Regions from separate parts of the Paracoccus sp. MA genome, predicted to be linked through region 2. Evidence: riboswitches for the same ligand, from Rfam matches in the RefSeq annotation. Region 2 holds a riboswitch; the other holds the start of a gene.
What was found. A riboswitch is a leader RNA that binds a small molecule or an ion and turns the genes downstream of it on or off. The one in region 2 is predicted to bind thiamine pyrophosphate.
Positions count from the first base shown of each region.

Region 1: linked by a shared signal. The riboswitch ahead of LOS78_RS05175 (TenA family protein) and the one ahead of thiD (bifunctional hydroxymethylpyrimidine kinase/phosphomethylpyrimidine kinase) in region 2 are both predicted to bind thiamine pyrophosphate.

Region 1 is NZ_CP087597.1:1,047,446-1,059,165, reverse strand. Features, by position in the region: gene LOS78_RS05180 (AI-2E family transporter) at 1-924, opposite strand, end outside; TPP riboswitch at 1,092-1,223, shown strand; gene LOS78_RS05175 (TenA family protein) at 1,290-1,931, shown strand; gene LOS78_RS05170 (NUDIX hydrolase) at 1,935-2,384, opposite strand; gene LOS78_RS05165 (FYDLN acid domain-containing protein) at 2,479-2,799, opposite strand; gene LOS78_RS05160 (M48 family metallopeptidase) at 2,949-3,632, shown strand; gene LOS78_RS05155 (GntR family transcriptional regulator) at 3,677-4,321, shown strand; gene LOS78_RS05150 (homoserine dehydrogenase) at 4,395-5,711, opposite strand; gene LOS78_RS05145 (hypothetical protein) at 5,776-6,309, opposite strand; gene LOS78_RS05140 (GNAT family N-acetyltransferase) at 6,515-7,003, opposite strand; gene scpA (methylmalonyl-CoA mutase) at 7,122-9,266, opposite strand; gene LOS78_RS05130 (DUF4174 domain-containing protein) at 9,324-9,848, shown strand; gene LOS78_RS05125 (hypothetical protein) at 9,948-10,130, shown strand; gene LOS78_RS05120 (hypothetical protein) at 10,096-10,755, opposite strand; gene LOS78_RS05115 (acetyl/propionyl/methylcrotonyl-CoA carboxylase subunit alpha) at 10,805-11,720, opposite strand, start outside.
Region 2 is NZ_CP087598.1:198,198-209,917, reverse strand. Features, by position in the region: gene LOS78_RS08070 (branched-chain amino acid ABC transporter permease) at 1-909, opposite strand, end outside; gene LOS78_RS08065 (ABC transporter ATP-binding protein) at 919-1,728, opposite strand; gene LOS78_RS08060 (AMP-binding protein) at 1,725-3,701, opposite strand; gene LOS78_RS08055 (PAS-domain containing protein) at 3,814-5,694, shown strand; gene LOS78_RS08050 (response regulator transcription factor) at 5,687-6,388, shown strand; gene aroQ (type II 3-dehydroquinate dehydratase) at 6,415-6,849, shown strand; one part of gene LOS78_RS08040 (IS5 family transposase) at 6,982-7,324, shown strand; one part of gene LOS78_RS08040 (IS5 family transposase) at 7,324-7,763, shown strand; gene LOS78_RS08035 (HAD family phosphatase) at 7,835-8,437, opposite strand; TPP riboswitch at 8,622-8,725, shown strand; gene thiD (bifunctional hydroxymethylpyrimidine kinase/phosphomethylpyrimidine kinase) at 8,795-9,622, shown strand; gene LOS78_RS08025 (FAD-dependent oxidoreductase) at 9,619-10,596, shown strand; gene thiS (sulfur carrier protein ThiS) at 10,580-10,777, shown strand; gene LOS78_RS08015 (thiazole synthase) at 10,779-11,543, shown strand; gene LOS78_RS08010 (thiamine phosphate synthase) at 11,540-11,720, shown strand, end outside.

The sequences.
Region 1 (11,720 bases), on a different replicon from region 2:
GACGGGCGAGCCGCTGGCCACCAGATAGGCCGAGACCAGGGTGAAGGACAGCGGCGCGCCGCCCGGGATCAGCGCCATGAAGCCGGTGATCACCCCGAAGGTCACCGGCGAGGGCACGCCGGCCAGCCAATAGGCCACGCCCAGGATCACCCCCTCGCCGATGGCGATCAGGGTCATGCCCGTCACGGTCGAGCTGATCGTCGCGGGCACGACGCGCGACAGCCTGCTCCAGCGGTCGGGCAGGATGCGGCGGCCGACCTGGTCGATCTGCGCCACGATCTTGTCGCCGTCGCGATACAGCACGAACAGGGTAATCAGCATGAACAGCAAGGTCAGCGCCAGATGGAAGGCCAGCGTCCCCGCCGTCACCGCGCCGCGATAGATCGCCCCGATATTCGAGCCGCTGACCAGCTGCACGATCTCGCTGATGCCGCCGGGCCGGCCGATATAGGTCTGCCAGTTCTCGTCCAGCCAGTCGCCGACCTGCGGCAGCTCGACCATCCAGCCCGGCGTCGGCGCGCCTGAGCTGTTGACCACGATCGCCCAGTTGATCCAGTCGCGCAGCTCGCGGAAGGCATAGATCAGCGCCATGGCGATGGGGATCAGCAGGAAGCAGACCAGCACCAGCACCAGCACCGTCGCCGCCCCGGTGCGGCCCAGGTTCAGCTGGCGGGCGGCGCGCTCGCGCAGGGGCCAGCTGGCCAGCGCGATCACCATGGCCGCCAGCACCGGCACCAGGAAGCCGTGGAAGAAATAGATCGAGGCCGCCACGATGGCCAGCAGCAGCCAGCGCGCGGCCGAGATATTGGTCAGAAGCGGCGGCCGGTGCAGGCGCAGCCCGACCTGTTTCGGGCTCTGCCGCGAGGCGGCGGGATCGTTCAGTTCTGTCGCGGTCGTGGGTTTCGGCATTTCGCCCGTCGTCATGGTCCCGGTCCTGACTGCGGGCGGGTAGCGCCCGCCCTGCGGCAACGAGATAACATCTCGCCCCCGGCTGCAAGACGCAATGCCGCGCCGCAGCCGGCCGGTTCCGGATTTCGCGGCTCACGATCTTGTGGGCAGGCCGTGACAGCCGCCGCGCCGCGCGCTAGTCTGGCGCCACCAAGGGGAGTCCCGGCAAGGGGCTGAGAGACCGCTGGCCTCGATCGACCCGACGACGGGCGGCGCGGTGACCCTTCGAACCTGATCCGGATCATGCCGGCGAAGGGATGGGAAGGATGCGCCTGTCTTTTGCCGGCCTCACCGCGAGGCCGAACTGCAACCCGGTCTCGCCCCAAGCCATGAGGGCCCCGATGACCGAGAGCTTTTTCGAAACCCTGCGCCGGGAATGCGCCGCGGACTGGACCGCCGCCGTCGAGCACCGCTTCGTGCGCGAGCTGTTCGCCGGCAGCATCGCGGATGCGGCGATGGCGCGTTACCTGGTGCAGGATCACCGCTTTCTCGACGCCTTCCTGACGCTTCTGGGCGCGGCCATCGCCTCGGCCGACCGCTTCGAATCGCGGCTGCGCTTCGGGCGTTTCGCCGGCATGGTCTCGGGCGAGGAAAACGACTATTTCCTGCGCGCCTTCGCGGCGCTCGGCGTGGACGAGGCGGATCGCGCCGCCACCCCCGACAGCGCGCCCACCGCGGGGTTCCAGGCGCTGATGCGCGAAGCGGCGGCGACGCGCAGCTATCCCGCCGTGCTGGCGGTGTTGAACGTGGCCGAGGGGCTTTACCTTGACTGGGCCAGCCGCGCGCCGCAGCCGCTGCCCGAGCGTTTCGTCCATGCCGAATGGATCACGCTGCACGACAATGCCTTCTTCCGGGATTTCGTCGGCTTCCTGCGCGAGGAGTTCGACCGGGCCGGGCCCGGAGCGGTGGATCAGGCGCGCGACTTCTTCCGGCGCGCCGTCACGCTGGAACGGGCGTTTTTCGACGAGGTCTACGCGGCCTGACGGTCAATCCTCGACGATCTCGATCTCGGGCGGGCTGCCGGGCGGCCCGTTCGCGCGATAGTCCAGCACGATACGCGGCAGCGCGGCCGGGGCCAGCCGCTCGCCGGTATGGCGCATCTCGGGCAGGCTCCACCAGCGGAATTCGCGGATGGCGCCGGCCTCGGGCGCGTTCCGGATCACCGGCACGAAATCCGGGGTCTCGATCAGGAAATAGTCCTCGGACTGCCGCCAGCGGCGCTGCCGCAGCGTCATCGCGACGCGGCGGCGCCAGACCAGCGGGCCAAGCGCGGGCAGGGCGAAGCCCAGTTCCTCGGCCAGTTCGCGGCGCAGGGTCTGCTCGGCGGTCTCGCCGGGCTCGGCGCCGCCGCCGGGGGTGATCCACCAGTCGCCGGTGCCGTAATCGACGCGCATCAGCAGCACCCGGTCGTCCGGGGTCAGCAAGATGGCGCGCATGGCCTGTCTGTCGATGATCCGCATCTTCGGCCGCCAAAGGAAAGGCCCCGGCCGCGGGTCGCGTTCCGGGGCCTGGACCAGTCGGGACGAGGGCTTATTCGTCGTCGCTCTCGGGCACGTCGGCGATGTCGTCCAGCGACATGTCGCCGTCGTCGTCGTCGTCCAGCAGATCGTCGTCCAGATCGCCGGTATCGGCGTCGTCGTCCAGATCCTCGTCATCGACCAGATCGGTCTGGTCCTCTTCCCGCGCCGCGGTCTTTTCCGAGATCAGCGAGCGCGAGCGGCCGTTGGTCAGGCTTTCCAGCGTGAATTCTGCGCCGCAGGCGGGGCAGGTCATCGGGTCGTTTCTCAGGTCGTAGAAGCGCGTGGCGCAATGGGGGCAAAGGCGTTTCGTGCCCCATTCCTCTTTGGGCATGGTATTCTCTTTTTCTGCCGCGTTCAGGTAAATCCGCTGTCCCCTGCCATAGCCGCGCGGGGCTGTCAAAGCCTTTTCCCCTTGCGGGCGGGTGGCGGTGCAGGGGAAAGATGGGGCAACAGGCGGACCATCGCAAGATGCGGGACAAGATGGACAGGATTCTGGTCGGAGGCGACATTCCGGTGACGCTGCGGCGCTCGGCCCGGGCGCGGCGCATGACGCTGCGCGTGGCGCGGGCGGGGGGCGAGGTGGTGCTGACCCTGCCCAGCCGCACCAGCCTTTCGGACGGCCGCGCCTTTGCCGAGTCGCGGGCCGAGTGGCTGCGCCGCACCCGGGCCGAAATGCCGGCGCTGCAGCTTGCCGAGCATGGCGCGCTGCTGCCGGTCGAGGGGCGGCTGCGCCGCATCACCCCGGCCGGCACGCGCCGGGTCGAGCTGACCGACGAGGCGCTGCTGGTGCCGCAGGCCCGGCCGGCCGGCGTGGTGGTGGAAGTCTGGCTGAAGCATCTGGCGCAGGCCCGGCTGGTCGCGGCCTGCGACCGCCACGCGGCGGCGCTGGGGCGTGGCTTCCGGGCGCTGGCGCTGCGCGACACGCGCTCGCGCTGGGGCAGCTGCACCCATGACGGGCGGTTGATGTTCTCGTGGCGCCTCGCCATGGCGCCGCCCGAGGTGCTGGACTATGTCGCGGCGCATGAGGTGGCGCATCTGGCGCATATGGACCATTCGCCGGCCTTCTGGGCCGCGACCGGGCGGCTGATGCCGGATTACGCGCGCCACCGCGCCTGGCTGCGCAGGCACGGCCACGAGCTGCTGGCCTGGCGGTTCCGCCTCTGACGTGCGGACTTGACGGCGCCCGGTTTTGTGATCACAGCTGGCGCATGACTGCTTCGCGTTCCTCGGAAAGTTCCGCCCATGAGCGGCTTTATCGCAACCTGCGCCAGCGCATCATGCTGGGCGAACTGCCGCCCGGCCTGGCGCTGACCCTGCGCGGCATCGCCGCCGAGCATCGCGTCTCGATGACCCCGGCGCGCGAGGCGGTGCGGCGGCTGGTGGCCGAGGGGGCGCTGTCGCTCTCCTCCTCGGGGCGGATCACCACGCCGGAGCTTTCGGTCGAGCGCATCGAGGAACTGGCGGCGCTGCGCGGGCTGATCGAGCCGGAACTGGCCGCCCGCGCCCTGCCGCGCGCCCATCAGGCGCTGATCGAGCGCATGGCGGTGATCAACGCCGCCATCGGCGAGGCGGCGGAAAGCCATGACGCGATCGGCTATATCCGCACCAACCTGGAATTCCACCGGCTGCTCTACCTGCGCGCCCAGGCGCCGGCGATGCTGGCCATCGTCGAGACGGTCTGGCTGCAGCTCGGCCCGACCATGCGCGCGCTCTACGGCCGGGTCAAGCGCAACGAGCCGCCGCGCCATCACCGCATGATCCTGGCCTCGCTGCGCGCCGGGGACGAGCCGGGGCTGCGGCTGGCGGTCCGGGCCGACGTGACCCACGGCCTGCGCCACCTGGGCACGGCCTGAACCCGGCGCGGCCATTTCTTCGTTACAGAAATCCCCGAATCCGGCAGCGCGGGCGGGCGCGGCCGGCGCCGGATCAGACCTCCTCGATCCGCAGCTCGACCGGCTCGCCGGCGATGACGCCGGTGCGGGGCAGGGCCTCGATGGCGTGGTCGATGGCCTCGGGGGTGGTCTTGTGGGTGACGATCAGCACCGGCGCGATGCCCTCGCTGTGGGAATGGCCGTATTGCCGCATGCGGTCGATCGAGATGCCGCTGTCGCCCAGCACCGAGGCCACCTTGGCCAGCGCCCCCGGCTTGTCGGTCAGCTGCAGGCGGATGTAATAGGCCGCCGGCACCGCCGTGCGCGCCGGTTGCGGGCTGGCCAGCGTCTCGGCGGGCTGGCCGAAGCTCGGCATCCTGACGCCGCGCGCGATCTCGACCACGTCTGACATCACCGCGCTGGCGGTCGGGCCCTCGCCGGCGCCGGCGCCGCGCAGCACGATCTGGCCGACCGCATCGCCCTCGATCACCACCATGTTGGTGCCGCCCTGCAATTGCCCCAAGGGGCTGTCGGCGGGCACGAGGCAGGGCGACATGCGCTGTTCCAGCCCGCGCCCGGTCATCTGTGCCACCCCCAGCAGCTTGATGCGATAGCCCATGTCGGCGGCGCGGCGGATGTCGTCGATGCTGACCCGCTCGATGCCCTCGATCTCGACCGCGTCGAAGCTGGGGCGGGTGCCGAAGGCGATGGCGGCCAGGATGGCCAGCTTGTGGCTGGCGTCGATGCCGCCCACGTCCAGCGTCGGGTCGGCCTCCAGATAGCCCAGCTGCCGCGCCTCCTCGAAGACCGTCTCATAGGGCAGGCCGGCGCTTTCCATCCGGGTCAGGATATAGTTGCAGGTGCCGTTCATCACCCCCATGACGCGGCGGATCTCGTTGCCGGAAAGCGACTCGGTCATGGTCTTGATCACCGGGATGCCCCCGGCCACGGCGGCCTCGAAGCGGATCACCCGGCCATGGGCCTCGGCCAGTTCCGCCAGCTCCTGGCCGTGGATCGCCAGCAGCGCCTTGTTGGCGGTCACCACATCCTTGCCGGCGCGCAACGCGGCGGTCACTGCCTCGCGGGCGATGCCCTCGTCGCCGCCGATCAGCTCGACCAGGACGTCCACGTCCTCGCGCAGCGCCAGGGCGCGGGCGTCGTCTTCCCAGGCATAGCCGGACAGGTCCAGGTCGCGGTTCTTCATCCGGTCGCGGGCGCTGACGGCGGTGATGGCGATGGGCCGGCCGGCGCGCAGGCCCAGCAGGGCGGCGTGTTTCTGGATGATCTTGACGGTGCCGGTGCCGACCGTCCCGAGACCAGCGATGCCGAGACGAAGCGGAGAGGCGTTTTGCCCCTGGTTCTGGGCGGACATATGAAACTCTTATCTATGGACGAAGCGGTGTTAGCGGATGGCGCGCGGGCTTGCAACGCAAGGCTTACGCCTCGTCGTCCCCGGCCCAATAGCCTTGCACGCCGGTGGCGCGCATCACCCGCAGCACCCGGGTGCCGATCTCGACCGTCTCCTCGCGGATGCGGTTCAGGTCGTCGATGCCCAGCGGATCGCGCTGCACCTCGCCCCTGGTGCTGACGAAGGCCGGATGCCAGCGCCCGCGATGCTCGGTCGGACGCCAGGAGGCATGGCAGAGCAGGTTGCGCAGCAGCCGGATCTCGGCCAGCCGGTCGGTGATGCGGCTGCGGTCGCGCAAGCCGGGATAGCGGCTCATGGCGGCGTCCAGCTGCTCGATCAGCGTGCCCATGGAATCATCGGCGACGGCGCCCATGCGGGTCAGCCAGGTCTGCAGCTCGGCCTCGGTCAGGTCGTCGGCCAGCCGGGCGCGGTCGAGCGCATAGATGGTGCGCTTGATGATCTCCTCCAGCCAGCCGAAATTCGCCACGCATTGCCCCAGCGCGGCGGCGAAATCCGGCGGCAGGGTGTAATGGGTCTCGGGCGGCGCGCCTATCCTCGCCATGGCCCACCGATGCGGCCGGGGGGCGGGGGCCTGCGGCCTCGGCCCGCGTCCCGCGGGGCCGGGGGAAGGACCCCGACGGATGGATCGCGCACCGGGTCTCCCTCGCCGGTGATGCCGGTGATCCGCCTGCCCCGTCCGTTGTCCATCCTGCCTCCGCGTTCCGGGCGCGAGTGTTCCACAGCGTCCGGCGACAGGCAAGGCGCGGTCAGAGGATCTTCTGCAGCAGCACCAGGTCCAGCCAGCGGCCGAACTTGCGCCCGGCCTGCCGCACAAGCCCGGCCGGCCCATAGCCGATGGCGCGGTGAAAGGCGATCGCGGCCTCGTTCTCGGCCGAGACGGCGGCGATCATGCCATGCGCGCCGGCGGCGCGGGCGTGATCCTCCAGCGCCGCCATCAGCGCCCGGCCGACCCCGCGCCTGCGCGCGGCCGCCGCCAGGATGATGGTGTGCTCCATGCAATGCGCATAGCCGTTGCCGCTGCGGAACTGGTCATAGCTCGCCAGCCCCAGCACCTCGCCCGCCTCTTCGGCGACCAGGAACGCCCGCCCCGCCGCCCGGCGCCCGGCGATCATGCGCGCCAGCCCCTCCGCGGTCTTCTCCTCGCTCGAGAAGGTGACCGTCGTCTCGCGGATCAGCGGATTCCAGAAATCCAGGATGGCGGCCAGGTCGCGCTCCTCGGCAGGTCGGATGATCATGGGCTTGCTCCGGTTGGAAGCCGCGGCCCGATCCCTCGCGCGGCGGCTGGCCATCTTCTCTGTTTCACAAATACCCATGCAACGGCGCCGGCAAGAGGCGCCGTTGCCGGCGGGGCGCCTAGGCCGCCCGCGCCTCGCGGATCAGGCTCAGGATGTCGCGCGCCGCCGAGGGGATGTTGGTCCCCGGCCCGAAGATCGCCTTCACCCCGGCCTTCTTCAGGAAATCGTAATCCTGCTGCGGGATGACGCCGCCGCAGATCACGATGATGTCGCCGGCGCCCTGGTCCTTCAAGGCCGCGATCAGCTTCGGCGCCAGGGTCTTGTGGCCCGCCGCCTGAGACGAGATGCCCACCACATGCACGTCGTTGTCGATGGCGTCCTGCGCGGCTTCCTCGGGGGTCTGGAACAGCGGCCCCACATCGACGTCGAAGCCGATATCGGCGAAGGCGGTGGCGATCACCTTGGCGCCGCGGTCATGGCCGTCCTGGCCCATCTTGACCACCAGCATGCGCGGGCGGCGACCCTCCTGCTCGGCGAAGGTCTCGACGTCGCGCTGGATCTGCGCGAAATCGTCGTCGCCCTCATAGGCGGCGCCATAGACGCCGGCCAGCGTCTTAACCTCGGCCCGGTGGCGGCCGAATTCCTTCTCCATCGCCATGCTGATCTCTCCCACGCTGGCCCGGGCGCGCGCGGCCTCGACCGCCGCCTCGAGCAGGTTGCCGCCTTCCTTGGCCCGGCGCGTCAGCTCGTCCAGCGCCGCCTGGCATTTCGCCTCGTCCCGCGCCGCGCGCATCGCCTGCAGCCGGGCGATCTGCGCCTCGCGCACCTTCATGTTGTCGATGTCGAGGATGTCGATCGGGTCTTCCTTGGCCAGCCGATACTTGTTCACCCCGACGATCACCTCGTCGCCGCGGTCGATCATGGCCTGGCGGCGGGCGGCGCTTTCCTCGATGCGCAGCTTGGGCATCCCCGAGGCCACGGCCTTGGTCATGCCGCCCATGGCCTCGACCTCCTCGATCAGCGCCCAGGCCTTCTCGGCCAGCTCATGGGTCAGGCTCTCGACGTAATAGGAACCCGCCAGCGGATCGACGACATGTGTGATGCCGGTCTCTTCCTGCAGGATCAGCTGGGTGTTGCGGGCGATGCGGGCGCTGAACTCGGTCGGCAGCGCGATGGCCTCGTCCAGCGCGTTGGTGTGCAGCGACTGCGTGCCGCCAAGCGCCGCGGCCATCGCCTCGTAGGCGGTGCGCACCACGTTGTTGTAGGGGTCCTGTTCCTGCAGGCTGACGCCCGAGGTCTGGCAATGCGTGCGCAGCATCAGGCTGCCCGGCTTCTTCGGGTCGAACTCCTTCATGATGCGCGTCCACAGCAGGCGCGCGGCGCGCAGCTTGGCCGCCTCCATGAAGAAATTCATGCCGATGGCGAAGAAGAAGGACAGCCGCCCGGCAAACTGGTCCACGTCCATGCCGGCCTTCAAAGCGGCACGGACATATTCGCGCCCGTCGGCCAGCGTATAGGCCAGCTCCTGCACCAGGTTCGCGCCCGCCTCCTGCATGTGATAGCCCGAGATCGAGATCGAGTTGAACCTGGGCATCTCGTTCGAGGTGTATTCGATGATGTCCGCGATGATCCGCATCGAGGGCTCGGGCGGATAGATATAGGTGTTGCGGACCATGAACTCCTTGAGGATGTCGTTCTGGATGGTCCCGGACAGCACGGCGCGGGAATGGCCCTGTTCCTCGCCCGTCACGATGAAATTGGCCAGCACCGGGATCACCGCGCCGTTCATGGTCATGGACACGGAAACTTTATCCAGCGGGATGCCGTCGAACAGGATCTTCATGTCCTCGACGCTGTCGATGGCGACGCCGGCCTTGCCCACGTCGCCCTCGACCCGGGGATGGTCGCTGTCATAGCCGCGATGCGTGGCCAGGTCGAAGGCGACCGAGACGCCCTGCTGGCCCGCCGCCAGCGCCTTGCGATAGAAGGCGTTCGATTCCTCGGCAGTGGAAAACCCCGCATATTGCCGGATGGTCCAGGGCCGGCCGGCATACATGGTGGCGCGCGGGCCGCGGGTATAGGGCTCGATCCCGGGCAGGCTGCCCAGATGCGGCAGGTCGCGGACGTCCTCTTCGGTATAGAGCGGCTTGACCTCGATTCCCTCCAGCGTGTGCCAGGTCAGGCTGTCCGGATCGGCGCCTTTCAGCTCCTTGCTGGCGAGCCTGCGCCATTCCTCCAGGGAGGCTTTCGTGTTTTCGCTCATCTTGCATCCTTTCCCATGGCCCCTCTGCTCTTATATGAAGAGAGAGTAGAGGGGGCGATGAAACTGAAACGGTTGATTTTTCTGGCGGCGGTGCCGCTTCTGGCGGCGATGGGGCCCAGGCCCGAGGGCGAGGCCGACGGCCATCGCCCGTATGTCCGCGGCGAAGTGCCCGCCGCGCGCAGCGAAGGCACGGCCGCGCCCGCCGGGCCGGCAGAGCGCGAACTGACCGTGCTGCCGGCGGCCGAGGCCGACCCGGCGGAATTCATGTGGCAGGCCCGGCCGGTGGTGATCTTTGCCGATACGGCGGCCGACCCGGCCTTCGTCGAGCAGCTGACCGCCCTGCAGCGCGATCCGGCGCCGCTCTTGGCCCGCGACGTGGTGGTGGTGACCGATACCGACCCGGCCACGGCCAGCGTCTGGCGCCGGCAATTGCGCCCCGAGGGGTTTTCGCTGGTGCTGATGGACAAGGACGGCCAGGTCAAGCAGCGCAAGCCCGTGCCCTGGTCGGTGCGCGAGATCACCCGCGCCATCGACAAGTTCCCGCTGCGCCTGCGCGAGATCGGCCGGGCCGGGCTGCCATAGGATGTTGCGAAAATCGCAACTCCTTCATTGCGACAAGGGGCTTGACGCCTTATCTTGAGGCCAGGGCAGACGTGCTGCCCGCTGCAAAGGAGCTGTGCCATGGCGAAATCGTCCCTGACGCGCGTGACCGACGAGGCCGCTCCGCCCCGGCCGCGCAAGCCGGACACGGCCACCGAACAGGTGATCGATCGGCTGCGCCGCACCCGCAGCGCGAATGAAATCACCAGCGTCATCGGCCTGAAGCCCATCAGAGGCCGCTCCGGTCCGAAGATCGCCTATTGAGGCGATCACGCAGCCCGGCCAATTCGCCGGGCAAGGTGGCGGCGATCAGCCGGGCCGCATCCTCGCGCTGCTTGCGCAGCATGGCCTGGATCTCGGCCTCGCCGCCGCGCAGGCTGGCGGTCAGCACTTCCAGGACGTCCAGCCCGGCCTCGCGCGCTTCCTGGTTCAGCAGGATATAGTCCAGCATCATGTCGGCCGCGCTCTCGGGACGGCTGCGGGCCATGCGGCGGATGGATTCGGCCATGGAATCCATGACCGCGATCAGCCGGTAATAGATGACCACCGGGTCGATCACACCCCCCGGCAGCAGGTGGATGTCCGGCAGCACGGCGCGAAAGATGCGGTCGTTGCCGCTATGGGCGATGACCAGGCCGGCATTGCCTTCCTCGATCTGCGACAGCAGCGTGTCAAAGCGCCCGTCCTGCACCTGGCGCTCCAGCGCGACGACATGGGCGCGCACCTCGGCCAGCAGCGCGCGCTGCATGTCATCGACCCGCTCGGCCCGCAGCTTGGCATCGCGGCGGCGGTTCTGGAAGGCGACGACCCACCAGCCCGTGGCGATGAACAGCCCGGCGATCACCGCCTGCTGTGCATGGGGGCTGAGATAGTCGTCGAAAACCGGCATGATCCCCGATCCCTTGGCCGGGCGCTGGCGGGCGCCCGGCGGTTGCCTGTCACTCGAACTCGATGATCACGTCATCGACCTTGAGGCTTTCGCCCGGCTGGGCGTTGACGGATTTCACCACCGCCTTCCTTTCGGCGCGCAGGATGTTTTCCATCTTCATCGCCTCGACCGTGGCCAGCGCCTGGCCTTCCTGCACCTCGTCGCCGGTCTCGACATTGATCCGCACGATCAGGCCCGGCATCGGGCAGAGCAGGAATTTCGAGGTGTCCGGCGGCAGTTTCTCGGGCATCAGCCGCGCCAGCTCGGCGGCGCGCGGGCGGCGGACATAGGTCTTCAGGTCCGCGCCCCGCACCCGCAGCCGGAAGCCCGAGGGCAGCCGGTCCACCTTCATCACCAGCGGCGAGCCGTCGACGGACAGCCGTGCCAGCGACTGCCCCGGCAGCCAGTCGCTTTCGACGCGCAGCTTGCGCCCGTCGATCTCGACCGTCGAGCCCTGGCGGTCGGCGGTGATGCGCACCGGGATCTCCTTGCCGGCGACGAAGACGACCCAATGCTCGCCGACATGGCGCTCGTGATTGTCGAGCCGGCCCGAAATGCGGGCGCGCCGGATCTCGGCCACGCGATGCATGGCCGCGGCCGAGGCGGCGACGCGGGTGATCTCGGCATCGGGCAGCGTCGCGCCCAGGAAGCCGTCGGGATATTCCTCGGCGATGAAGGCGGTCGAGATGTCGCCCGAGACGAATTTCGGATGGTCCATCACCGCCGACAGGAAAGGCAGGTTGTGGCCGATGCCCTCGACCTCGAACTCGTCCAGCGCCAGCCGCATCTGCTCGATGGCGGCCTCGCGGGTCGGTGCCCAGGTGCAGAGCTTGGCGATCATCGGGTCGTAATACATGCTGATCTCGCCGCCCTCGTAGACGCCGGTATCGTTGCGCACCCCGGTCGCGGCGACCGGCGGATGGTCG
Region 2 (11,720 bases):
ATAGGCGAACCAGTTCTCGGTCGCGCCGCCGACCATCGGGCCGACGAAATATTCGAACAGTTTCTCGCCCATGCCGATGATCAGCCCGCCGACGATGGCGCCGGGGATCGAGGTGAAGCCCCCCAGCATCAGCACCGGCAGCGCCTTGAGGGCGATCAGCGAAAGCGAGAACTGCACCCCCGATTTCGTGCCCCACATGATGCCCGCGACCAGCGCCACGAAGCCGGCGATGGACCAGACCATGATCCAGATGAATTGCAGACTGATGCCGACCGACAGCGCCGCCTGGTGGTCGTCGGCCACCGCGCGCATCGCGCGGCCCTGCTTGGTATATTGCGCGAAGCCGACCAGCGCCGCCACCAGCACCGCCGCAATGACCGCCGCCCAGATGTCCAGCCGGTCGATGAAGAAGCCGTAGCCCAGCCAGTCGTTGGTCGCTGCCTCGACCGTCTCGGAAATGCCCTGCGGCAGGCCGACGTCCAGCACCTTCACGTCGGCGCCCCACATCACGTCGCCAAGTCCTTCCAGGAACCAGGCCAGGCCGATGGTGGCCATGAACAGGATGATCGGCTCCTGCCCGACCAGGTGCTTCAGCACCAGCTTCTCGATGGCGATGGCCAGGCCGACCATGACCAGCGCCGTCAGCAGGATGGCCAGCAGGCCCGGCACCGTCCAGCCGAAGCTCGACAGATGCACGCCGAAGGCGGCGTTGATCAGATGCGCGAAGGGCACCCGGCCCTCCATGATGCCGACCAGCGTCATGGCGGCGAAGAGCGCCATCACCCCCTGGGCATAGTTGAACACCCCCGAGGCCTTGTAGATCAGCACGAAGCCCAGGGCGACCAGCGAATACATCACCCCGGCCATCAGGCCGTTCAGCAGGATCTCGCTTGCGTAAAGAAACTCCATTCCTGCCCCCTATGCGTGTTCCACGCCCAGATAGGCGCTGATGACCTCGGGATTGTTGCGCACCTCGTCGGGGGTGCCGTCGCCGATCTTGCGGCCGTAATCCATCACCACCACCCGGTCCGACAGGTCCATGACCACGCCCATGTCGTGCTCGATCAGCGCGATGGTGGTGCCGAATTCGTCGTTCACGTCCAGGATGAAGCGGCACATGTCCTCCTTCTCCTCGACGTTCATGCCGGCCATCGGCTCGTCGAGCAGCAGGATCTTCGGCTCGGCCGCCAGCGCCCGCGCCAGTTCGACGCGCTTCTTCAACCCGTAAGGCAGCCGGCCGACCGGCGTCTTGCGGATGTTCTGGATCTCCAGGAAGTCGATGATTTTCTCGACCTGCTCGCGGTTCTCGACCTCCTCGCGCTCGGCCCGGCCCCACCACAGCGCCTGCGACCATATCGGCGCCTTCATCATGTTCAGGCGGCCGGTCATGATATTGTCCAGGACCGACATGCCGTCGAACAGCGCGATGTTCTGGAAGGTGCGGGCAATGCCCAGCCGCGCCACCTCATAGGGTTTCATCGGGCCGCGGCGATGGCCCTTGAACCAGATCTCGCCCTCTTGCGGGACATAGAAGCCCGAGATCACGTTCAGCATCGAGGACTTGCCGGCGCCGTTCGGGCCGATGATGGCGCGGATCTCGCCCTCGCGGATGTCGAAGCTGATGTCCTTGATCGCCGTGACGCCGCCGAAGCGCAGGGTGATGTTCCTCAGGTCCATCAGCACGCCGCCGATCTGGCGGCCGTCGGGGGTGGTTGTGGTCTGGGTCATTCCGCGGCCACCTTCTGCATGGTCCGGGTCGGGAAGGTCCGGGCGTCCTCGATCTTCAGCACCGCGCGGATCTCGCCCTTGCGGCCGTCCTCGTAGGTCACCTCGGTGCGGGTGCTGACCGTGTCGCGCCCGTCATAGAGCGCCGCGATCAGGTCGGCATATTTCTCGGCGATGATGTTGCGGCGCACCTTGCGGGTGCGGGTCATCTCGCCGTCGTCGGGGTCCAGCTCCTTGTGCAGCACCAGGAAGCGGCTGATCTGGCAGCCCGAGAGCATGGGATCCTGGGCGATGGATTCGTTCACCGCCTCGACATGTTCCTTGATCGTGGCATAGACCTGCGGATGGCCGGCCAGTTCCTGATAGCTGGCATAGGCGATGTTGTTGCGCTCGGCCCAGTTGCCGACCGCGGTCAGGTCGATGTTGACGAAGGCCGTGCACATGTCGCGGCCGGCGCCGAAGACCACCGCCTCCAGGATGTTGGGATAGAACTTCAGCTTGTTCTCGACATATTTCGGCGCGAACATCCGGCCGTCGGCCATGCGGCCCACGTCCTTGGCGCGGTCGATGATGCGCAGGTGCCCGGTCGCCTCCTCGAAGAAGCCGGCATCGCCCGTCGCCACCCAGCCCTCGGCATCCTTGGTCGAGGCGGTGCTGTCGGGATTGTTGTAATATTCCACGAAGGTGCCGGGCGAGCGGTAGAAGACCTCGCCATTCTCGGCGATCTTCAGCTCGACGCCGGGCGAGGGCACGCCGACCGTGTCCGAGCGCACCTGCCCGTCCGGCTGCTGGGTGATGAAGACGCTGGCCTCGGTCTGGCCGTAGAGCTGCTTCAGGTTGATGCCCAGGCTGCGGTAGAAATCGAAGATCTCGGGACCGATCGCCTCGCCCGCGGTATAGCCGACGCGGATGCGGGAATAGCCCAGCGTGTTCTTCAGCGGACCATAGACCAGCAGGTTGCCCAGGGCATAGCGCAGCCGGTCCAGCCCGCCGACCGGCTTGCCGTCCAGGAGCGCCGGGCCGACGCGGCGCGCGACCTCCATGAAATGCCGGAACAGCCAGCGCTTGAACCGGCTGGCATCCTCCATGCGGATCATCACGCTGGTCAGCTGCCCCTCGAAGACGCGCGGCGGGGCGAAGAAATAGGTCGGGCCGATCTCGCGCAGGTCGGTCATCATCGTATGCGCGCCCTCGGGGCAGTTCACGGTGAAGCCGGCCCAATAGGCCTGCCCGACCGAGAAGATGAAGTCGCCCACCCAGGCCATCGGCAGATAGGCCAGCACTTCCTCGCGCTCGGTCAGGTGGTCGAAGGCGGCGGTGTTCCGGCCGGTCTCGATGATGTTGCGGTTCGACAGCACCACGCCCTTGGGCTTGCCGGTGGTGCCCGAGGTATACAGCATCACGCAGGTATCGTCATAGCCCAGCGCGGCGATGCGCGCGTCCAGCTCGTGGCCCAGCCGCTGCCCGGCGGCGCGGCCCTCGGCTTGGACATCGGCCAGCGCGTTCATGTGGGAATGGTCGTATTTCCGCATGCCGCGCTTGTCGGTATAGACGATATGCTGGACCGAGGGCGCGCGGGCGCCGACCTCCAGCACCTTGTCCACCTGTTCCTGGTCGCCGCAGACGACGAAGCGTGCGCCGCAATGGTCCAGCACATAGGCCATCTCCTCGGCCACCGCGTCCTGATACAGCGGCACCGGCACCGCGCCGCACATCTGCGCCGCCACCATGGCCCAGTAATGCGCCGGGCGGTTGCGGCCGATGATGGCGACATGATCGCCCCGGTTCAGCCCCAGCACCAGGAAGCCCAGCGCCAGATCGCGGATCTCGGTCGCGGCCTCGGCCCAGGTCCAGCTTTGCCAGATCCCGAATTCCTTTTCCCGATAGGCCGGCCGGTTGCCGAAGCGTTCGGCATTGCGCGCCAGCAACGCTGGAATCGACTGCAAACCGGCCTCGGCCGCCTCAGCGTTCTGCATGGTTCCTCCCCTTGCCGTCAGGGCTCCTCTTCCCTCTGGCAATCGCAGCTTACAGCGGCAATTCTTGCGTCAGTTTTTCCTGAATCCTACGAATTGTTACAGGGACCGCGCAATGCCAGGAATGGAGATGCCCTCGAACGACCGGCATGCCGAGCTGACCCGCTCGGGGCTGAACCTGATCCAGCAGGCGATCTCGATCTTCGATGCCGAGCTGCGGCTGGCGGTCAGCAACCGCCCCTATCAGGCGATGTTCGGCCTGCCGGACGAACTGACCCGCAGCGGCGCCACCTTCGAGGATACGATCCGCTATCTGGTGCATCGCGGCGAATACGGTCCCCAGGACGATCCCGAGGCCGCGATCCGCGAGCGCGTCGACCAGGCCCGCACCTTCCAGCCGCATTACATGGAACGAAAGCGCGCCGACGGCCGCTGGATCTCGGTCGAGGGGGCGCCGCTGTCTCAGGGCGGCTGGATCGCGGTCTATACCGACATCACCCATATCAAGCGGCAGGAGGAGTTGCTGCGCGCCCGCTCCGAGGAACTGTCCGAGCGGGTGCTGGAGAATGCCGAGCGGCTTTCCGCCGCGAACCGGGCGCTGGCCGCGACCAATGCCGCGCTGGAGGAAGCCAAGCGCATCTTGACCGAATCCGAGGCGCGCACCCGCCATGTCACCGCCATGGTCCCGGCGCATATCGCGCATATGGACCGCGACTATCGCTATACCTTCTCGAACAACCAGATCTCGATGGTGTTTCCCGGCTCGGACGCCTCGATCATCGGCCGGCAATGCGAAACGGTTCTGGGGGCCGAGACCTTCGCCCGCATCCGCCCGCATCTCGACCGCGCCATCGCCGGCCAGCCGCAGGTGTTCGAGATCACGCACCCGCCCTCGGGCCGGCGCATCCGCATCGCGCTGACCCCGGACCAGAACGGGCGCGGCGTCTATATCCTGTCCACCGACGTCACCGCCGAGGTGCAGGCGCGCGAGGCGCTGACCCATGCGGCGAAACGCGCGGTGGCGGCGCAGATGACCTCGGGGCTGGCGCATGACTTCGGCAACCTGCTGACCATCATCCTGGGCCTGCAGGGCCGGCTGGCGCGCGCCGGCCTGCCGCCGGAACAGGCCGAGGACGTGCAGGCGACGCTGGCCGCCGCCCGTCGCGGGGTGCGGCTGCTCGACGGCATCTCGGCGCTGACCGGACGGCGCGAGCACCAGCCGCAGCCGGTCGATCTGCGCGCCATGCTGGACGATCTGGCGGCGATGACCCGGCCGACGCTGGGCGCGGAGGTCGCGCTCGACACCCGCATCGGCGAGCTGCCGGCGCGGGTGATGCTGGACCCCGGCGCGCTGCAGGATGCGCTGCTGAACCTGATCCTGAACGCCCGCGACGCCATGCAGGGCCGGGGCCGGATCGCCGTCGAGGCCCGACCCGCCGGGCGCTGGCTGGAGATCGCGGTGACCGATACCGGGCCCGGCTTCTCGGCCGAGGCGCTGGCGCGGGCGACCGAGCCCTTCTTCACCACCAAGGGCAGCCAGGGCACCGGCCTGGGCCTGTCGATGGTCTATGACCAGATCAAGCTGTCCGGCGGCACGCTGCGGCTGGGCAATGCCGAGGGCGGCGGCGCCCGGGTCACGATCCGCCTGCCGCTGCGCGCCGCGCACCCGCATCTGGTGCTGCTGGTCGAGGATGACGACGCCATCCGCGCCCATATCCGCGAGATGCTGACCGCCCAGGGCCATTCGGTGATCGAGGCCGGCTCGCTCTCCGAGGCGCGCGGGTTGACCGACCTTCCCGGCCTGACGCTGATCCTGTCGGACCTGCAGCTGGGCGACGGTTCGGGCGCCGATCTGCAGGGCCGCGGCCTGCCCCTGGTGCTGATGACGGCGCTGCCGCCGGGCGATCCGCGCAGATCGGGGCTTGACGGCCCGGTCCTGACCAAGCCCTTTGGCGACACCGAACTGGCCGTGGCCATGGCAGAGACCGATGACTGACGCCCCCTTGATCGCCATCCTCGACGACGAACCCGAAATCCGCCGCCTGCTCTCCGCGGCGCTGGAGGAGGCGGGCTTCCGCACCATAGGCTTTGCCCGCGCCACCGAGTTCGAGGCGGCGCTGCGCCGCATCCAGCCCGATGCCTGCCTGATCGACCTGGGCCTGCCCGACCGCGACGGGCTGGCGCTGGTGCACCGGCTGGCCAGCGAATCCGGCGCGGCGATCATCATCATCTCGGGCCGGGCGCAGGTGCAGGACCGGGTGACGGGCCTTGAGCTGGGCGCCGACGACTACATCATCAAGCCCTTCGAGCCGGCCGAGGTCGTGGCCCGCATCCGCGCCCGGCTGCGCAGGCCCCAGCGCGAGACCGGCGCCGGCCGCCAGCAGATCCGCTTCGCCGGATGGTCGGCCGATTTCGACCGCTACACCCTGACCTCTCCCGAGGGGGCCGAGACTCCGATCAGCCATGCCGAGGCCGAGGTCCTGCGGCTGTTCCTCGACAATCCGCGCCGGCTGATCTCGCGCGCGCAGATGCTGGAGACGCTGGGCGGCACGGCGGGCGAAAGCTTCGACCGGGCGATGGATGTGCGCATCTCGCGCCTGCGCACCAAGCTGGGAGAGGACCCGAAGAACCCGCGGCTGATCAAGACGATCTACGGCGCGGGCTATATCTTTCTGGCCGAACTGGGCTAGATTGCCCCATCCTCGCGGAGATTGCCATGCCCACCGTCTATGTCCTGAACGGCCCGAACCTGAACCTGCTGGGCCAGCGCCAGCCCGAGATCTATGGCAGCACCACGCTGGCCGACGTGGAGCGCGACTGCAAGGCGCTTGGGTCCGAGCTGGGGCTGGACATCGCCTTCCACCAGTCGAACCACGAGGGCGCGATCATCGACCTGATCCACGAGGCGCGGCGATCGGCCCAGGCCATCGTCATCAACCCGGCCGCCTTCACCCATACCTCGGTGGCGATCCTGGATGCGCTGAACGCCTTCGACGGGCCGGTGATCGAAGTGCATATCTCGAACGTCCACAAGCGCGAGAGCTTCCGGCACCATTCCTATGTCAGCCTGCGCGCCGAGGGGGTGATCGCCGGCTTCGGCATCCACGGCTACCTGCTGGCGCTGCGCCACGTGGCGAAGCTGGTCGGATAGGGGGGCGGTAGTGGTGAGCCCGTTTCTGACGCTCGGAGCACCCTATCGAACCGCAATAGTATCTAGGTCGTGTTGACAAAAGGGATTCCTCTGGCAGTCGTCCTATGATTCAAGCTCATCTCTACGTGGGAGATGAACTTGGCACGCAACCTGATATCCGACGATGAGTGGACCTTCTTCGAGGGCTTCATTCGTGCCGTCCGGCACCCTAACGGGCGGAAACCTGCGGACCATCGTCTTGTTCTGAATGGTATATTCTGGATCGCAAGGACTGGTGCGCCATGGCGCGATCTGCCCGAAGAGTTTGGCAAGTGGTCCTCGGTCTACCGTCAGTTCCGCCGCTGGACTTTGGCGGGACTGTGGGAGGATATCCTGGATGCGCTGAACCACGCTGGGATCGCGCCAGACAAGCTCCAGATGGTTGATAGCACTGTGATCCGCGCCCATCATCATGCGGCGGGCGCAAAAGGGGGACTCCGAAAGAGGCTCTTGGCCGTTCGAGAGGTGGCTTCTCGACCAAGATCCATCTCCGCGTCAACGGCGCAGGCCTCCCGATGAGGACCGAGATCACGCCGGGGCAGGATTCCGACTACACCGGCTATGATATGGTGATGGCCGACAACCTGCCGCAACCAGCAGTTCTGGTCGCCGACAGGGGCTATGACTCTGATAAAATTCGGGAAGACATCGAGAGCCGCAACGCCCTGCCCATGATACCGATGCGAAGGAACCGAAGGGTGCGCAAGGCTGTCGACATGACCATCTACACCCTGCGCAACATGGTCGAGCGCTGCTTCAACAAGCTGAAAAATAGCCGCCGCCTTGCAACCCGCTACGACAAAACCGCCGAAAGCTTCCTTGGCTTCGTCGACGTCGCCTGCATCAGGCTCTGGCTCCGCCATTTGTCAACATGACCTAGTCACACCGATATCGATCATTTAACAGCAGCTTTCCGCAAAGCAGACCTGCTACCTGCCGGCCCTCTTCAAATCACCCCGCGCCGCGCCAGGTCCCGGCCCAGCGCCTCGGCGCCGGTAAAGTGAATCCCGTCCATGCCCAGCGCGCGGGCGCCCTCGACATTGGCCGGGCTGTCGTCGACGAAGATGCAGTCCCCGGGCCGCAGCCCGTTGCGGTCCATCAGCAGCTGGAAGATCGCCGGATCGGGTTTCAGCACGCCGACCTGGCCCGAGACCAGGATGTCGGCGAACAGCCCGCCCAGGCGGGGATGCAGTTCCAGCGCATGCGGCCAGGTCTCGGCCGACCAGTTGGTCAGCGCATAAAGCGGCACGCCGCGCGCCAGCAGCGCCTCGGCCACCGCCCAGCTGCCGGGCACGGTCTTTTCGATGGTGACGGGAAAGGCCGCCAGATAGCCCGCCAGATGCCGCGCCTCGTCGCCATGCTCGGCGCGGGCGGCGGCCAGCCCCTCGGCAAAGCTGCGCCCGCCGTCCTGCATCCGGTTCCAGCCGGGAAAGTCGATGCGGGCCATCCAGGCCTCGGCCTCGGTCCGGCTGGTGAAGACATCCGCAAAGGCCAAGGCCGGATCCCAGTCGATCAGCACCCCGCCCAGGTCGAAGATCACGCTTTTCATCGCATCCTTCCCTTTCCACCGGGCCCAGATCGGCCGGAATTCCGGGCGGTGTAAAGCCCGAAACCGCCGCCGCGCGCCCGCCCTCTTGCCCGGCCAGGCGGACAGATGCGTGACACCCCGCGACGGACCGGCGGCGCTCGGCCCTTGCAAAGCGGGACGCCGGGGCCTAGTGTCGCGCGAAAGACTCATACACTTGGGGAGCCCCGCACGGGGCTGAGAGGTGCCGGGCACCGACCCATCGAACCTGATCCGGGTCATGCCGGCGTAGGGAAGGGTAGAGTGATGCGGCCCGGCAATTCCCGGTCCGCCACCCATCCGCCCCACGTCCCCATGCCCGGCCAAAACGAAAGGCGGGCCATGTCGGGATTGCAGCCCCATCCCATCGCGCTGACCATCGCCGGCTCGGACAGCGGCGGCGGCGCCGGGATCCAGGCCGACCTGAAAAGCTTCTCGGCCCTCGGGGTCTATGGCGCCTCTGTGATCACGGCGATCACCGCGCAGAACACCCGCACCGTCGCTGCGGTCGAGCCGGTCAGCCCCGCCATGGTCGCGGCGCAGATCGACGCGGTTTTCGGCGATCTCGAGGTGCGCGTGGTCAAGATCGGCATGGTCGGCGGCGCGGATGTAATCACAGTCGTCGCCGACCGGCTGGCGGCGCTGCTGGCGGACAATCCGGTGCCGGTGGTGCTGGACCCGGTGATGGTGGCGAAATCCGGCGACGCGCTTCTGCCGGACGATGCCGTCTCGGCGCTGCGCGAGCAGCTGATCCCGCTGGCGACGGTGCTGACCCCGAACCTGCCCGAGGCGGCGCGGCTTCTGGGTCGCCCCGCCGCCGCGACGCCCGAGGAGATGCGCGAGCAGGGCGAGGCGCTGCGCGCCCTGGGCGCCGACCATGTGCTGATGAAGGGCGGCCATGCCAGCGAGGACGCCTGCACCGACCTGCTGGTCGGGCCGCAGCCGCTGACCCTGACGGCCCCGCGCCAGCAGACGCCCAACACCCACGGCACCGGCTGCTCGCTGTCCTCGGCCATCGCGGCGGGGCTGGCCCAGGGCATGGCGGTGCCCGATGCCGTGACCCGCGCCCATGGCTGGCTGCAAGGCGCCATCGCCGCCGCCGATGAGCTGGCGGTGGGGCTGGGCCACGGCCCGGTGCATCATTTCCACGCGCTCTGGAGACGGACATGACCGCGATCACCATCCTGGGCGCCGGGGTGATGGGGCTGTGCATCGCCACCGAACTGGCGGCGCGCGGCACCCTGCCCCGCATCATCGACCCGGCCGGCAAGCCCGGTGCGCAGGCCTGCAGCTGGCGCGCCGGCGGCATGTTGGCGCCCTATTGCGAGGCCGAAAGCGCCGAGCCGGCGGTGCTGCGCCTCGGCCTCGACGCCGCCGACTGGTGGCAGGCGAATGGCGCCGAGGTCATCCGGCGCGGCACGCTGGTCCTCGCCCCCTCGCGGGACCGGGCGGAACTCGACCGCTTCGCCCGGCTGACCCAGGCGCATCAGCCGGTGAGTGCCGAGGAGATCGCCGCGCTGGAGCCGGAACTGGCGGGGCGCTTCCCGCGCGGGCTGCATTTCGCTACCGAGGCGCATCTGAACCCGCGCGCCGCGCTGCTGGCCCTGCGCGACCGGCTGGAGGCGCAGGGCATCCGCATCGAGACGGAGGGCACGCCCGCCGGCCTGATCGTCGATGCGCGCGGGCTGGCGGCCCGCGACCAGCTTCCCGACCTGCGCGGCGTGCGCGGCGAGATGCTGGTGATCCGCTGCCCGGAAGTGACGCTGACCCGCACCATCCGCCTGCTGCATCCGCGCATCCCCCTGTATCTCGTGCCGCGCGGCGAGGGCGTCTACATGATCGGCGCCACGATGCTGGAAACCGGCGGCAAGTATCGCGTCACCGCGCGCTCGGCCGTCGAGATGCTGTCGGCCGCCTATGCCCTGCATCCCGGCTTCGCCGAGGCCGAGATCCTGGAGCTTGGCTCGGACGCGCGGCCCGCCTTTCCCGACAACCTGCCCCGCCTGCGCCGGCGCGGCGGCACGCTTTACGCAAACGGCCTTTACCGCCACGGCTATCTTCTGGCCCCCGCCGTGGCCCGCATGGCCGCCGATTACCTTCTCGAGGGCCGGAAACCGGAGTTCATGGATGAAGATCACCCTTAACGGAGAGGCGCGCGACCTGACCGGCCCGACCGTGCAGGATGCGCTGGCCGAGATCGGATTGGGCGCGGCCAAGGTGGCGACGGCGCTGAACGGCGCTTTCCTGCCCGCCGCCGCCCGGCCCGCAACCACGCTGAAGGATGGCGACGCGCTAGAAGTCGTGGCGCCGATGCAGGGGGGCTGAGATGCCGGTCTTTTACGGAACCGAAGTCGCAAGCCCGCTGATGCTGGGCACGGCGCAATACCCCTCGCCCGCGATCATGGCCGAGGCGTTCCGCGCCTCGCGCGCCGGTATCGCCACCGTCAGCCTGCGGCGCGAAGGCGGCGAGGGCCAGGATTTCCACCGCCTGATCAAGGAGCTGGGCATCCCCGTCCTGCCCAATACCGCCGGCTGCCATTCGGTGCGCGAGGCGGTGACGACCGCGCAGATGGCGCGCGAGCTGTTCGAGACGCCCTGGATCAAGCTTGAGGTGATCCGCGACGACGACACGCTTTGCCCCGACGTGATCGCGCTGGTCGAGGCGGCGCGGCTGCTGTCCGAGGACGGCTTCCAGGTCTTTCCCTATTGCACCGAAGACCTGTCGGTCTGCGGCCGGCTGCTGGATGCGGGCTGCCAGGTGCTGATGCCCTGGGGCGCGCCCATCGGCTCGGGCCGGGGGCTGAACAATCCTTACGGGCTGCGCAGCCTGAGGGCGCATTTCCCCGATGTGCCGCTGGTCGTGGATGCCGGCATCGGCCTGCCCAGCCATGCGGCGCAGGCGATGGAGCTGGGCTATGATGCGGTGCTGCTGAACACCGCGGTCGCCAAGGCCGGCGATCCGGTGGCCATGGCCCGCGCCATGGCGCTGGCGATCGAGGCCGGGCAGCTGGCGCATGGCGCGAACCCGATCGAGGCCCGCGACATGGCCGCGCCTTCCACCCCCCTCTTCGGCATGGCGGTGCTGGGATGAGATTGCCGCGCTTCTACCCGATCTTCGACAGCAGCGACTGGCTGCGCCGCGCCCTGCCTCTGGGCGTGAAGCTGGTGCAGATCCGCATCAAGGACCAGCCCCCCGCCCGGCTCTTGGGCGAGCTGGCGCTGTGCCAGGAGCTGTGCCGCGAACATCGCGCCACGCTGGTCGTCAACG